2 regions of the Mycobacterium paraffinicum genome follow, and region 1 is predicted to be linked to the other one. Evidence: predicted binding sites of a transcription regulator. Region 1 holds the regulator's gene; the other holds the start of a gene.
The links. The regulator HspR, encoded in region 1, represses chaperone genes until heat shock. The targets are predictions, from matches to a motif close to ANNTGAGTNNNNNNNACTCANNT.

Region 1 (7,835 bases):
GATGAAGCGTCAACTGGACGCAGCCGGGATACCGGAAGACACTGTTTGGGAATTGGTCAACTCGCCCAACGACTATCCGCAGGCGGTGCCGATCATCGTCGATTGGCTGCAGCACCTCGATGAGCGTGTTCCTCCTGAAGAGGATCGTCGGGCCTGGCGCGCCGGCCTATTGCGCAATCTGATCACCAAGCACGCGAAGGGCAACCGCGCCGCTATCGATGCTTTGTTTCACCAGTTCGAGATCGAACCGCCGCTAAGCAACCTGGAACTAGAAGCCGCCGGGTTCGCTCTCGCAAAAATTTGTGAGCGCTCCGACTTCCCGCGCATCGCCGCCCTAATCCGCGCCGGGCGGGACTTCCCCACCAAATCGCTGCTGGTGGAGTGGATCGGGCAAATCAAGACCGACGAAGCCAAAGAGCTTGCCGTGAGCCAGCTTCCCTATCCGGCCTCCCGGATTCCGGCCATGCGGGCGTTGGTGCGGCAGCGCGCCACGGGCGTGCGCGACGCCGTCGCCGAATACCTCGACGACGAGCACGAGATCTTCCGCAAGGAGGCGCGGAAGACCCTCGACAAGCTGCCCGAAGCCTGAAGGGGCTAACGCCCTCGGCGCGGCTGCCACACCACCACGGCGGTGCTCTTGGGCACCACCGCCAGATCGCGGCGCTGGCCGGCGCGCAGCTGTGCCAGCTCCTCGGTGAGTTCCTGCACGCGCGCCTGCAGCGCCTCGACGTGATTGGTCAGTTCGATGATGCGCTTGATGCCGGCGAGGTTGACCCCCTCGTCCTGGGACAGCCGCTGCACCTCGCGCAGGAGGTTGACGTCGTGCTCCGAATAACGCCGTCCCCCACCGGAAGTGCGTTGCGGGCTGACCAGGCCGAGGCGATCGTAGGTCCGCAGGGTCTGGGCGTGCATGCCGGCCAGCTCGGCGGCGACCGAGATCAAAAACGTCCGAGACTCGTCTCGTGAATTCTTGGCCATCAGCGATTACCTGCCCATCCCGCCCGTGGGTCGAACCCGCTGGCACGCTCGGCGGCCGCGTACGCCTCCAGCGCCTCGGCCGCGGCGCCCTCCACGTTCGGCGGCACGGCGACCTTCACGGTGACGAGCAGGTCCCCGTTACCGCCGCTGCGCTTGGGGACACCGCGCCCGCGCACCCGCAGGATGCGGCCGTCGGAGGTCCCCTTGGGCACCCGGACGCCCACTTTGCCGTCCAGCGTGGGCACCGAAATCGTTGAGCCCAAGGCTAATTCGGTGAAGCTCACCGGGACGGTCACGGTGAGGTCGTCACCGTCGCGGCCAAACACCTTGTCCGGCCGCACATGTACGGTCACGTACAGGTCGCCCGACGGGGCCCCGCGCAGCCCGGCCTCGCCCTGCCCCGGCAGCCTGATGCGCTGCCCGTCCTCGACGCCGGGCGGGATGCGCACGTTGATGGTGCGGGTGCGGGTGGTGACCCCGGTGCCCTTGCACTCGTCGCAGGGGTGCTCGATGATCGAGCCGCTGCCCCGGCAATCGGTGCAGGGCTCGGAGAAGCCGAACGCGCCCTGGTTGCGGTTGATCACGCCGGAACCGTTGCAGGTGGGGCACACCTTCGGGCTGGTGCCCGGACGTGCGCCGCTGCCATGGCAATTCGTGCATGGCGCCGGGCTGGTCAGCCGCAGCGGCATCGCCACGCCCTTGGCGGCCTCGACGAAATCCAGCTGCGTCTCGGTCTCCAGATCGTTGCCGCGGCGCGGCCGGCTGGGACGGGCGCTGGCGCCGCGCCCGAACAAGCCGCCGAACAGGTCACCGATGTTGGCGCCACCGCTTCGGCCGGCGGCGTCGAACAGGTCGTTGAGGTTGAACTCGGCGCCGTCACCGCCAGCACCGAAGCCGCCGAAACCGCCGGTGTCGAACCGGCGGCCGCCGAATCCGCCGCCCGCGAACAGGCGGCGGGTTTCGTCGTACTCCTTGCGCTTCGCCGGATCCGACAACACGTTGTGCGCCTCCGACACCGCCTTGAATCGCTCGCCGGCGGCGGGATTGTCGGGGTTGGCGTCCGGATGCAGGTCGCGCGCCAGCTTCCGGTAAGCGCGTTTGATCTCTTCGGGACTGGCGTCAGAGGAGACGCCCAGCTCCTTATAGAAGTCCTTTTCGACCCATTCTCGCTGGGCCATGTCGCGTCACCCCCTTCCACCTTTCTGTTCTGTTGTTGTGCTGATTGTGTGGTCTATTCACCGGATGCGCCGGGGTTATCGTCCGATTCGGCCGCCTCCGACGCCGGGGCGCCCTCGTCCGGCACGGTGTCAACGACACCGACCAGAGCGTGCCGCAGGACCTGCTCGCCCAGCTTGTACCCCTGCCGCATGACCGTGCCGATCACCGGCCTGGAGCCGTCGCCGCCGTCGCCCTCGTGCTGCACGGCCTCGTGCAACACCGGGTCGAAGTCCTCGCCTTCCTCGCCGAACGCCACCAGACCGAGTCCGGTCAGGGCGCCGTCCAGCTTGTCGGCCACCGACTTCAGCGGGCCCGACTCCAGGTCGCCGTGCTTACGCGCCCGCTCGAGATCGTCGAGCACGCCCAGCAATTGGCTGACGACGGCGGCCTTGGCGCGGTCCGCCGCGGCCTGCTGGTCGCGCAGCGCACGCTTGCGGTAGTTGGCGAAGTCGGCCTGAACCCGTTGCAGGTCGCCCAGCAGTTCGGCGGCCTTGCCGGCCTCCTCGGGGCTTTCGCCCGCGAACTCCCCGGGGGACGTGCCCCCTCCCGGCTGTGGGCCGGGAGGGGCGTGGCGCACCTCACCCGTTTCGGGGTCGATCCGCCGTTTGTCGGTGACCGTCACCGGTTCCTGATTTCCGTCCGTCACTTGGACTCCCGGTCGTCGTCGACCACCTCCGCGTCCACGACGTCGTCAGCCGAGCCCGACGGTCCGCCGGGCGCACCGGCCTCCGCGCCGCCCGCGGCCTGGGTGGCCTCGTAGATCGCCTGTCCGAGCGCCTGGGACTCCTGGCCCAGTTTCTCCATCGCCGCCTTGATCGCGGCGATGTCGGTCCCCCCCAGGGCCGTCTTGGCCTCGGCGATGGCGCCGTCGACCTTGGACAGCGTCTCCTCGGGAACCTTCGACCCGCCCTCGGCCTCGCGCTGGTCCTTGACGAACTTCTCCGTCTGGTAGACCAGCGATTCGGCCTGGTTGCGAACGTCGGCCTCCTCGCGACGCTGGCGGTCCTCCTCGGCGTGCGCCTCGGCGTCCTTGATCATCCGGTCGATCTCCTCCTTGGACAGGCCGGAGCCCTCCTGGATCTTGATCGTGTTCTCCTTGCCGGTGCCCTTGTCCTTGGCCGTGACGTGCACGATGCCGTTGGCGTCGATGTCGAAGGTGACCTCGATCTGCGGGACTCCGCGCGGAGCCGGCGGGATGCCGGTCAGCTCGAAGGAGCCGAGCAGCTTGTTGTGCGAAGCGATTTCGCGCTCGCCCTGGTAGACCTGGATCTGCACCGACGGCTGGTTGTCGTCGGCCGTGGTGAAGGTCTCCGACCGCTTGGTGGGGATGGTGGTGTTGCGCTCGATGAGCTTGGTCATCACGCCACCCTTGGTCTCGATGCCCAGGCTCAGCGGCGTAACGTCAAGCAGCAGAACATCTTTCACCTCGCCCTTCAACACACCCGCCTGAAGGGCCGCTCCCACCGCCACAACTTCGTCGGGGTTGACGCCCTTGTTGGGCTCCTTGCCACCGGTCATCTCCTTGACCAGCTCGGACACCGCGGGCATGCGGGTGGAACCACCCACCAGCACCACGTGGTCGATCTCGGACACCGAGATGCCGGCGTCCTTGATTACCGACTGGAACGGCTGACGGGTGCGGTCCAGCAGATCCTGTGTGATGCGCTGGAATTCGGCGCGGGTCAGCTGCTCGTCGAGGAACAACGGGTTCTTGTCCGCGTCGACGGTGATGTAAGGCAGGTTGATCGAGGTGCTCTGCGAACTCGAGAGCTCGATCTTGGCCTTCTCGGCGGCCTCACGCAGCCGCTGCATCGCCATCTTGTCCTTGGTCAGGTCGATGCCGCTGGTGCCCTTGAACTTGTCGACCAGCCACTCGACCACCCGGTCGTCCCAGTCGTCCCCACCGAGGTGGTTGTCACCGCTGGTGGCGCGGACCTCGACCACGCCCTCGCCGATCTCGAGCAGCGAGACGTCGAACGTGCCACCGCCGAGGTCGAAGACCAGGATGGTCTGCTCCTTCTCGCCCTTGTCCAGGCCGTAGGCCAGCGCGGCCGCGGTGGGCTCGTTGACGATGCGCAGCACGTTCAGGCCGGCGATCTGGCCGGCTTCCTTGGTCGCCTGGCGCTGGGCGTCGTTGAAGTACGCCGGCACGGTGATGACGGCGTCGGTGATGTCCTCACCGAGGTACGCCTCCGCGTCGCGCTTCAACTTCATCAGCACCCGCGCGCTGATCTCCTGCGCGGTGTATTTCTTGTCGTCAATCTCGATGGACCAGTCGGTGCCCATGTGCCGCTTGACCGAACGGATGGTGCGGTCGACGTTCGTCACCGCCTGGTTCTTGGCGGGCTGGCCGACGAGCACCTCGCCGTTGCGCGCGAACGCGACGATGGACGGGGTCGTCCGTGAGCCCTCGGAGTTGGCGACGACGACGGGGTCACCGCCCTCGAGAACTGCGACGACGGAGTTGGTGGTCCCGAGGTCGATACCGACCGCACGAGCCATAGTGATTCCTCCTGATTGAGTAGAGCCTTCTTGGTGCCACTATGCTGAGTGAACCCCGCTCAAGACTGCTCTGGACGGCACCGTGGTGTCAACCCAGCATTGAGTCTGGTTCGCTCAACTTGTCGACCATGCTAACGGCGCTCGCCGCCGTCTTGTTCCCGGGGCGCCGAAAAAGTGCGTCGCGACGGCGCCGGCCGTGCACCCAGGGCGGAAATCGTGGCCAAATCCCGCCATGAGCGCACGCTCGGCGCCGCCGGCGCACACCGAAGCCGATCAGTCGCCCTCGAAGGGAGCGGCAGCCGCTCGGCGAGCCCGCCGGCCCGCGGATGGGTTAACCTGAGCTTCCCTGGAGCCACCCCCGGCAGGAGCTTGATGGCACCGCTCGACAGCGCCGCCGCGCGGCTCACCCGCGAAGACGCGGGCTATCACAAGGGGCTCACCAACCGCCAGGTACAGATGATCGGCCTGGGCGGGGCCATCGGAACGGGTCTTTTCCTCGGCGCCGGCGGCAGGCTCGCGTCGGCGGGGCCGGGGCTGTTTCTGGTGTACGGCATCTGCGGCATCTTCGTGTTCTTGATCCTGCGCGCCCTCGGCGAGCTGGTGCTGTACCGCCCGTCCTCCGGATCCTTCGTGTCCTATGCCCGGGAATTCTTCGGCGAGAAGACCGCTTTCGCCGCGGGCTGGCTGTACTTCGTCAACTGGGCGATGACCGGGATCGTGGACACCACCGCGATCGCGCACTACTGCCACTATTGGACGGCGTTTCAGGCCGTCCCGCAGTGGACGCTGGCGTTGATCGCGTTGGTCATGGTGCTGGCGATGAACCTGATCTCGGTCAGGCTGTTCGGCGAGCTGGAATTCTGGGCCTCGCTGATCAAGGTGCTCGCGCTGGTGACGTTCCTGGTCGTTGGCGCCGTCTTCCTGGTCGGCCGCTTCAAGGTCGACGGTCACGACCCCGGCGTGGCGCTGTGGGACAGCCATGGCGGCCTCCTGCCGGCCGGCCTGCTGCCCCTGGTGCTGGTCACCTCGGGGGTGGTCTTCGCCTACGCCGCCGTCGAACTCGTCGGCATCGCGGCCGGCGAGACCGCGAACCCGCACAAGATCATGCCGCGCGCGATCAACTCGGTGGTGTTTCGCATCGCCATCTTCTATATCGGGTCGACGGTCCTGCTGGCGCTGCTGCTGCCACACACCGCCTACCGGGACCACGTGAGCCCGTTCGTCACGTTCTTCTCGAAGGTCGGGTTCGGCGGGGCGGGCAGCGTGATGAACCTCGTCGTTCTCACCGCGGCGCTGTCCAGCCTGAATGCCGGGCTGTACTCCACCGGCCGCATCCTGCGGTCGATGGCGATCAACGGCAGCGGCCCGAAGTTCACCGCACCCATGACGAAGAACGGCGTGCCCTACGGCGGGATCCTGCTCACCGCCGTTGTCGGCCTCCTGGGCATCGTGCTCAACGCCGTCAAACCGAGCCAGGCGTTCGAAATCGTGCTCCACATCGCCGCCGTCGGCGTGGTGGTGGCCTGGGGCACGATCGTGGCGAGCCAGCTGCGGTTCTACCGGCTGTCCCGCGCCGGGACGTTGCAACGGCCGCACTTCCGGATGCCGCTGGCACCCTACAGCGGCTACCTGACGCTGGCCTTCCTGGCCGGCGTCCTGGTCCTGATGTTGTTGGACAAGGTCCAAGGCCCGTGGTTGCTCGGCGCATTGGCCGTCGGGATCCCGGGGCTGATCGGCGGCTGGTATCTGGTCCGCAATCGCGTGCGGGCCGCCGCCGAGGACACCGCGCTGCCGGCCGCCGACCCATCCGCGGCGGCCTAAGGCTCGTCGACGTCCTGACCGCCGGCGAGGTCCGCGCAGTCGACGACCTCGACGTCGTGCCGGGTGCGCAGGTACGCCCCGGCGCCGCGATCGCCGGAGACGCTCGATAGCACCTCGGGCCAGTGCCGGCGCGCGATCACCACCGGATGGCCCGGACGATCACCGAACACGGCGCGCGCCAGCCCACTGGGGGACGCGATCGCGCGGCCGAGCACCCGCGCCACCACAGCGGCGCCGACGTCGGGGGTGTCGACGACGTGCAGCACGGCGTAATCCGCGCCGATCCGGCCGGCCTGCTCCAGGCCGGTGCGCACCGAGGCGCTCAACCCGTCTTCCCACCGCGGCACGGGGACCGCGACCGCCCCGACCGGGGCGGGGACCTGCGCGGCGCCCAGCACGACGACGACGTCGGCGCAGCCCCCGCCGCGCAGGGCGTCGACCGCGGTCTGCAGCCAGCCCTCGACCAGCACCTTCGGCCTGCCATAGCGCCGCCCGGCACCCGCGGCCAGCACAACACCGACGCTGTGTGGTGGAGAGGTCGACTCCGGTAACCCCACTCTCCTATGATGACATTGCACTTCTCCCAAAGCGATAACATCGCTATGCACCGGCCGGATGGAGCGTCATGAGTCAGGACGTACAAGGGCACGCCGTCACCCCGGCGCCCCGGTACGCCGGCACCCGCGTCCAGCGGGTGGAGGACGGCCGGCTGCTGACCGGCCGCGGCAGCTTCGTCGACGACATCTCGCGGCCGGGCATGCTGCACGCCTGCTTCGTGCGCAGCCCGTTCGCCCGCGCGCGCATCAACGGCATCGACGCCTCGGCCGCGCTGGCGCTCCCCGGCGTGCGCGCCGTGTTCACCGCCGACGACCTCAACCCGGACGTGAAAGAGGCCTGGCATGCCGTCGCCGGCAAGGACATGCCGGACACCCCGCGACCACCGCTGGCCGAGGGCGAGGCCAAGTTCGTCGGCGACCCCGTCGCGCTCATCGTCGCCGAGAGCCGCTACCTCGCCGAGGACGCGCTGGAACTCGTCGACGTGGACTACGAGCCGCTGCCCGCGGTCAGCGACTTCACCCGCGCCCAGGACTCCGATGTGCTGGTGCACGACGCCTACCCGAACAACGTCGCCGGCGGGATGGGTGGGGCCCCGCCGGACGAAGAGCTGTTCGCCAACGCGCCGTGCGTCGTCAGCGAGAACATCTATCAGCAGATCTACGCGCCGGTGCCGATCGAGACCCGCGGCCTGGTCGTCGAATGGACGGCCGCCACCGGAGAACTCACCATGTGGGCGTCCACCCAGACCCCACACGAAC
Region 2 (7,835 bases), on a different contig from region 1:
AACACCTCGATGTAGCGGGCCAGTCGGCGCGCGGTGGGTAGGCCAGGTGGGTACAGCACGTCGGCCCAGTGGTTGTAGGACCACCCGGAGGTACCGATCCGCACGGTCAACCGCTCACCCGCCGGCGCAGGTCGTCATCCAGCGACGTCCTGATGAGTGCGGCGGCCAGCCGCGCGTTGCCTTGCGGCGCAAGGGCTCCCAGCTTTGCGGGCTGGGTAGGCAACCCCAGCTGCTTGGCCGCGTCGGTGGCGCGGTCGTCGAAATACGGCCGTACCCAGGTCCACACGTCCTGCACCTCGCGCAGGTAAATGTCGGCCCCGGTATCCCCGATTCCCTTGAACCCCTTGAGTAACCGCTTGGCCGCGGCGACGTCGCGTCCACTTCGGTCCGCGAGTTCCCGCAGATCGCCGGAGTACTCGTCGCGCACGTGTTCGGCCATGCCGGTAAGCCGGGTGGCCGAGCTTTCGTCGTAGCGGACGTAGTGGGCGCGGCCGAAGGCGTCGATCATGGTCTGCCGATCCGAGGCCAGCACCGCCTTGGGCGTGCGCAGGCCCGCCGTGAACAGTTCGCGCCCGGCGCCCATGGCGATGGCGGCATCGATCGGCTTGCTGGCCAGCATGCAGATGACCAGCAGCTGAAACAGCGGCATCGGCTTGTCGGCGAGCTTGATTCGCGCCTCGGCCGCGTAGGTGGTCCCGGCAACGTCGAGCAGCCGCCGCACCAGTTGCTGGCGTTCGGACATACCCGATCACGTACCCGCGCCGAGTGCTAGCAAACCGCGCCGGTCACTTGGCCGGCAGGCTGCGCGCGTAACCGACGCCGCGGGCCACCCAGCCCTCGAGCTGTCGTTTGGTCCGCACCCCGGCGGGCTCCACCCGTACCCAGCCGCGAACGTCGCGGCCCGCCATCACCATCGGGCTGACGTGAGCGCGTCGCAGCACCTTGTCGAGCTCGTCCGCCGGCACCCGGACCAGCAGGCCGCCCTGGCCGCTGACGGCCACGGACATATTGCCGTTCACCAGGAACGCGAGACCGCCGAACATGCGCTTCTCCTCGACGCCGCGCTCGGAGGCGACGAGTTCGCGGACCTCGTCGGCCAGGTTCTCGTCGTAGGCCATCGCGGCGCGTCAGTCCAGATCCACCCGAATGGTCAGCAGGTCGCTACCCATCAGCCGCACCACCGCGCTGTTGAGCCGCGGGAGGTCGCCGAGCCGCCGCAGTGGATCGTCGTCGGGCATCAGGTGAGCGGTGCCGCTGCGCCACCGACCGCCGATGCGCACCCGCACGGCCGGATTCGCCTTGATGTTGTGGACGTAGTCGGAGTGCTCGCCGTGTTCGGAGACCATCCAGAATTGGTTGTCGACCAGGCGTCCGCCCACGGCGGTGCGTCGCGGCTTGCCGCTCTTGCGGCCGGTGGTTTCCAGGATGATCCCCGGCATCTGCCGGCCCACCGGGTTGACGAGCAGCCGCTGCACGCGGTGGACGACTTGGCGTTTGAGAGTCATGGTTTCATTCAACGCCGAGCGTCGCGCCATGTCACCGTGCAGCGAAAACAGCCGCCCCCGAAGGGGCGGCTGCCTCGTAATGCCGGTTTAGGTCCCGGGGTTGACCCCGCCGCTGACCTGGCCTGAACCAGATGTCCCGCCTGCGGGCGTGAACACCTGGAAACCAGCGGACGTGTTGACGCCCCACTGACCCAGCTGCGGGTTGAACACGACGGGAAGTTGGGTCCCGTCGGGGTCACCCACGGGCGGAACCCAGGTGGCCGGGAGCCCGTAGCGGATCGGGTCGTTGTAGTGCCCCGGCGGCGGGAACCCGTTCTGTCCCGGAGGAAGTGGGCTGCCCGGCGCGTTGCAGTTGACGCCCGGCGCACCGGGGTTACAGATGGGCTGTCCCGGTACAAATTGGCCCGGCGCCGGAACATCCCGGTCGCCCCCCGGCACGTTCGGGCCCGGCACGTTCGGACTCGGCACATTCGGGCCATCCGGACCGGCTTGTGCGATACCGGCGCCGATGCCGAAACCCGCGGACGTGATGGTGCCGGCCATGAGCGCGCCGGCTGCGATCTTGTTCAGATTCATAAGTGAACCCCCTTGTCGAACGATTGGCCGCCTGAAGAGCAGCTGATCCAATTGACTTGGTGATTCGCTCACCCCACCGCCCTGACGGGCAGTCGAACCTCCAACACCCCAGATACCCGAGGCGTGGACGACGAAAACCTCTTCGCCCTATTCGCCGGCGTCCGGGCAGGTCAGCCGCTGATTCTCTCCGGGTCGACTTCGGCCCGCGTGCCGGCGGGAAGGGTGCCGATGCGGAGAAATCTGCGCAAGATCACGGCTATCCACGGACCTTAACGCGCGCGGCCGGGATGCCAGCGAGTTTGCTGCGCATCCCGGCCAAGCTCGTGTCAAGCAGCGACCGTAACGGTCTCGGCCGCCGGCTCGAGCGCCTGCGCGACGATGTCGGCGACGTCGGTCATCGGTTTGACCGTCAGCGCGTCGAGCACCTCGGCGGGCACGTCATCCAAGTCGGGCTCGTTGCGCGCCGGAATGAAAACCGTTGCCAGGCCGGCCCGTTGGGCCGCGAGCAGCTTCTGCTTCACGCCGCCGATCGGCAACACCCGCCCGTTAAGCGTGACCTCGCCGGTCATGCCGACATCGGATCGCACCTGACGTCCGGTGGCCATCGAGACCAGCGCGGTCACCATGGTGACACCCGCCGACGGCCCGTCCTTGGGCACCGCTCCCGCGGGGACGTGCACGTGGATGCGCCGGTCGAGGGCCTTGGGATCGACGCCCAACTCGGCGGCGTGGGAGCGCACATAGGACAGTGCGATCTGCGCGGACTCCTTCATCACGTCACCCAGTTGACCGGTGAGCTGCAAGCCCGCCTCACCGTCCGTCGCGCCCGCCTCGATGTAGAGCACATCTCCGCCCAGGCCGGTGACGGCCAGGCCGGTGGCCACGCCGGGCACCGCCGTGCGTTCGGCCGATTCCGGAGTGAACCGCGGACGGCCGAGGTAGTCGACCAGATCCGCCTCGTCGATGGTGATCGGCTCGGCGGCCTCGGCCAGCTTGGTCGTCACCTTGCGCAGCGCCTTCGCCAGCAGCCGCTCGAACTGCCGCACGCCGGGCTCCCGGGTGTAGTCGGCGGCGATCTTGCGCAGAGCGGCGTCGGTCAGCGTGACCTCGTCCTCGGTCAGCGCCGCCCGGTCCCGCTGCCGGGGCAGCAGGTAGTCCCGCGCGATGGCGACCTTGTCGTCCTCGGTGTAGCCGTCGATCTGCACCAGCTCCATGCGGTCCAGCAGGGCGGACGGGATGTTCTCGATGACGTTGGCGGTGGCCAGGAACACCACGTCGGACAGGTCCAGGTCCAGGTCCAGGTAGTGGTCGCGGAACGTGTGGTTTTGCGCCGGGTCGAGCACCTCGAGCAGCGCCGCACTCGGGTCGCCCCGGTAGTCGGAACCGACTTTGTCGATCTCGTCCAGCAGCACGACCGGGTTCATCGACCCCGCCTCGCCGATGGCCCGCACGATCCGCCCCGGCAGCGCGCCCACATAGGTCCGCCGGTGCCCGCGGATCTCGGCCTCGTCGCGCACACCGCCCAGGGCGACGCGCACGAACTTGCGGCCCAGCGCCCGGGCGACGCTCTCGCCCAGCGACGTCTTGCCGACGCCGGGGGGACCGGCCAGCACCATCACCGCACCCGAGCCGCGGCCTCCGACGACCTGCAGACCACGCTGAGCGCGGCGGGCCCGCACGGCCAGGTATTCGACGATGCGGTCCTTGACGTCGTCCAACCCGTGGTGGTCGGCGTCCAACACCCCCCGCGCGGCCTTCAGGTCGGTCGAGTCGTCGGTCCTGACGTTCCAGGGCAGGTCGAGCACCGTGTCCAGCCAGGTGCGGATCCAGCCGCTTTCCGGGCTCTGGTCGCTGGACCGTTCCAGCTTGCCGACCTCGCGCAGCGCGGCCTCGCGCACCTTCTCGGGCAACTCGGCCGCTTCGACGCGGGCCCGGTAGTCATCCGACCCGTCGGGCTCACCCTCACCCAACTCCTTGCGGATGGCGGCCAGCTGTTGGCGCAGCAGGAACTCCTTCTGCGTCTTCTCCATGCCCTCACGCACGTCCTCGGCGATCTTGTCGTTGACCTCGACCTCGGCGAGGTGGTCGCTGGTCCAGTCGATCAGCACCCGCAGCCGCTCGGCGACATCCTCGGTCTCGACCAGTTGCCGCTTCTGCTCGCTGGACAGGTAGGACGCGTAGCCGGAGGTGTCGGCCAACGCCGACGGATCGGACAGCCTGTTGACGTAGTCGACGATCTCCCAGGCCTCGCGCCGTTGCAGCATCGCCAGCAGCAGCTTCTTGTACTCGGCGGTCAGCGCCTTGATCTCGTCGGTCGCCTCGACCTCGGGGACCTCGGTCACCTCGACCCACAGCGCCGCGCCCGGCCCGGACGCCCCCGCCCCGATCTGCGCCCGGCGCTCACCGCGCACGACGGCCGCGGTGCCGCCGCCTGCGATGCGTCCGACCTGCAAGATCTTGGCGATCACACCGTGCGACGGGTACCGGTCATCCAGCCGGGGCGCGATCAGCAGCTGCCCGGATTCACTCGCCTGAGCAGCGTCGATTGCCGCCCGCGCGGCCTCGTCGAGCGCGATCGGAACGACCATTCCGGGCAACACGATGGTGTCGGTGACAAACAGCACCGGCACCGAGTTGGCTTCAGCCATCAATCCTCCAAAAACTGAGTCTGATGCGCTCAACCCAGGCGGGTGCCGGTTTGTTCCCCTACGAAGGGCCGCGGCGGGTAAGTGGTGGCTATCACGTTGGCGGTCTTGGATAATCGGCCCGTGCCGCTGACGCACCCGCCCCGACCGCTCTCGACCCGGATGTCCTGGAATCCGCGGCCAGAGACCTCGCTTCCGTCGGCGCCATCACCTTCCTCGTGGACGACGATGCCGTCACCTATGCCGTCGATGGCCCGACGATCCGCGTCGGCGAGGGGCAGCGCACCGGAGACGCCGTGGTGCGGCTGTCCCGACGGGCGTGGGACGACATGGTTGGCCAGATCCGCACGGTCATCAACCTCCTGCTCAGCGACGAGCTGTCCTTCGAGCGGGGCGGCTTCGACCAGCTGGCCGACTGGGACCCGGCCCTGCGGTACCTGCACGCCGGCGTCCCGCCCTACGATCCGGCCCGCGCCGACCTGAAGGGGCGCGACCCGCTCGCCACGTTCACGCTCGACGCCGACGACACCGAGTTGTCTGCACAGCTGCACACCATGGGCTACCTGCACGTCAGGGGCGTGTTCGACGCCGACGAGATGCGGGCCGCCAACTGCGAGGTCGACCGCCTCGCGGCCCAGGCCCGGCCGGGGGATGACCGTTCGTGGTGGGTCACCGACGAGCACGGCGGCAGCGTGCTGTGCCGGTTGGTATACGCAACGATGCGTTCACCCGTCCTCGCCCTCTTGGAGAACGATCCCAGGGTGTCCAGGCTGGGCACCCTCATCAACCCCGCGCTTCGCCCCGCACCCGACCGGATGGAAGGCAGCGCGGTGTTGCTCAAAGTGCCAGGCAACACCAGCGGGTTGTCCAACATCCCCTGGCATCAGGACTGCGGCATGGGTGGGCACGCTCTCATGTGCCCCGCGGTCAGCATCGGCATTCAGCTGACCGGCTCGGACGCCTCCACCGGCAACCTTCAGGTGGTGCCGGGCAGCCACGGTCAGGCGATTCACTACCGCTGGGAACATCGGTTCCAATGGGTCCCGGTGGTCAGCATCGACACCGCCCCCGGCGACGTGACCGTCCACGTCCAGGACCTGATGCACGCCTCACCCCGGCCGACCGGTGCCGGCGGCCGGCGCACGATGTACGTCACCCACTACCCGCCGCAACTCTTCGAACACGTCGGGCCCGGCGAGGCCTTCAACGACCTGGTTCGCAACCGCACCGAACGGGTCGCCCGCCTGCAGTAGCGCCGTCGAGATTGCCGCCACGGTCGTGCTCCCGGGTCAATTCACAGCCATGCCGGCGATCTCGGCGCTACTGAATGGGCCCGAGCCGCCGAAGTTGGGTCACGTGCTTGGGCGAAAGCTCCTCGAGACAGGTGACACCCAGCAGCCGCATGGTGCGGATCACGCCCTCGGAAAGAATTTCGATCGCGCGGGCGACGCCGGGTTCGCCGCCGGCCATCAGCCCGTACAGGTAGGCCCGTCCGACGAGCGTGCACCGCGCGCCCAGCGCGATCGCCGCCACGATGTCGGCGCCCGACATGATGCCGGTGTCCAGCAGGATCTCGGTGTGCTTGCCGACCTCACGCGAGACCCATGGCAACAGGTGGAACGGCACCGGGGCCCGATCCAGTTGGCGCCCACCGTGATTCGACAACACGATGCCGTCGACGCCGCGATCGACGACGGCGCGGGCGTCGTCGAGCGTCTGGATGCCCTTGACCACCAACTTGCCGGGCCACTGGGCCTTGATCCACTCCAGGTCGTCGAAGGTGAGGCTGGGGTCGAACATGGTGCTCAGATACTCGGCGACGGTTCCCGGCCAGCGGTCCAGCGACGCGAACGCCAGCGGCTCGGTGGTCAACAGGTCGAACCACCATTTCGGGTGTGGCACCGCATCCAGGACGGTGCGCAATGTCAGCGTCGGCGGAATCGTCATCCCGTTTCGGTTGTCGCGCAGCCGGGCGCCGGAGACCGGGACGTCGACAGTGGCCAGCAGGGTGTCGAACCCGGCGTCGGCGGCGCGCTGGACGAGCGCCATCGAGCGTTCCCGGTCGCGCCACATGTAGAGCTGAAACCACTTCCTGCCCTGGGGAACAGCGGTCACCAGGTCCTCGATCGCGCAGGTGCCGAGCGTGGACAGCGAGAACGGAATGCCGGCCTTGGCCGCCGCCGCGGCGCCGGCGATCTCGCCCTCGGTGTGCATCAACCGGGTGAAGCCGGTGGGCGCGATGCCGAACGGCAGGACCACCGGCTGGCCCAGCACATTCCAGCCGGCGGTGACGTTGCTGACGTCACGCAGGATCGTCGGGTGAAACTCGATGTCGCGGAACGCTTGCCGGGCGCGCTGGAGGGAAAGCTCGTCCTCGGCGGCGCCGTCGGTGTAGTCGAACGCCGCCTTCGGCGTGCGGCGTTTGGCGATGCGCCGCAGATCTTCGATGGTGTGCGCGGCGTCGAGGCGGCGCCTGGTCGCGTCGAACTGCGGTCGCTTGAACCGGATCAGCGGCGCGAGGTCGCGCACCCTGGGCACTCGTCGTTTGACCGCCATGTGTGCAACCGTAGTCACATGGAATCGGCGAGCGACCCGTTCGACCTCCAGCGCTTCGTCGAAGCGCAGGCCCCGGTGTACCGAAACGTGGTCGACGAGCTGCGCTCCGGACGTAAACGCAGTCACTGGATGTGGTTTGTCTTCCCGCAGTTGCGCGGCCTGGGTGGCAGCCCGACCGCGGTGCATTACGGCATCTCCTCGCTCGAGGAGGCGCGTGCCTACCTGCGCCATGAGCTGCTCGGCCCGCGGTTGCGGGAGTGCGCCCGGCTGGTCGACGCGGTGCAGGGCCGATCGGTCGCTGACATCTTCGGCTCGCCCGACGACCTCAAGCTGCGCTCGTCGATGACGCTGTTCGCCCGCGCCACGGACGACAACGGGGAATTCCTCGCGGTCCTCGACAAGTACTACGACGGCCGGCAGGACCGGCTGACTCTGGAACGCCTAGGCCGGGCTTAAGATCCGCCACCCGTGCGGTTCCACGACCAGCGCGTCGACCACCTCTTGCGGCGGGGCCGACGAACCGCCGATGACCCGCCGGTGCCGCGTGCCCAGT

Region 2: lon (endopeptidase La) is a predicted target of HspR. The motif match lies at 4,742-4,764, and genes of this name have one in related genera.

The regions. Positions count from the first base shown of each region.
Region 1 covers NZ_JACKUR010000032.1:171,274-179,108, forward strand. Annotated here, with positions in the region: gene H7J89_RS22515 (hypothetical protein) at 2-589, shown strand; gene H7J89_RS22520 (heat shock protein transcriptional repressor HspR) at 595-978, opposite strand; gene dnaJ (molecular chaperone DnaJ) at 978-2,156, opposite strand; gene grpE (nucleotide exchange factor GrpE) at 2,210-2,842, opposite strand; gene dnaK (molecular chaperone DnaK) at 2,839-4,698, opposite strand; gene H7J89_RS22540 (amino acid permease) at 5,071-6,519, shown strand; gene H7J89_RS22545 (nucleotidyltransferase family protein) at 6,516-7,076, opposite strand; gene H7J89_RS22550 (xanthine dehydrogenase family protein molybdopterin-binding subunit) at 7,145-7,835, shown strand, end outside.
Region 2 covers NZ_JACKUR010000031.1:22,688-30,522, reverse strand. Annotated here, with positions in the region: gene H7J89_RS21420 (DUF72 domain-containing protein) at 1-110, opposite strand, end outside; gene H7J89_RS21415 (endonuclease) at 107-742, opposite strand; gene H7J89_RS21410 (TfoX/Sxy family protein) at 786-1,118, opposite strand; gene H7J89_RS21405 (nitroreductase family deazaflavin-dependent oxidoreductase) at 1,128-1,517, opposite strand; gene H7J89_RS21400 (hypothetical protein) at 1,593-2,081, opposite strand; gene lon (endopeptidase La) at 2,408-4,729, opposite strand; gene H7J89_RS21390 (phytanoyl-CoA dioxygenase family protein) at 4,945-5,979, shown strand; gene H7J89_RS21385 (alpha-hydroxy acid oxidase) at 6,047-7,282, opposite strand; gene H7J89_RS21380 (DUF1810 domain-containing protein) at 7,301-7,738, shown strand; gene H7J89_RS21375 (alpha-amylase family protein) at 7,724-7,835, opposite strand, start outside.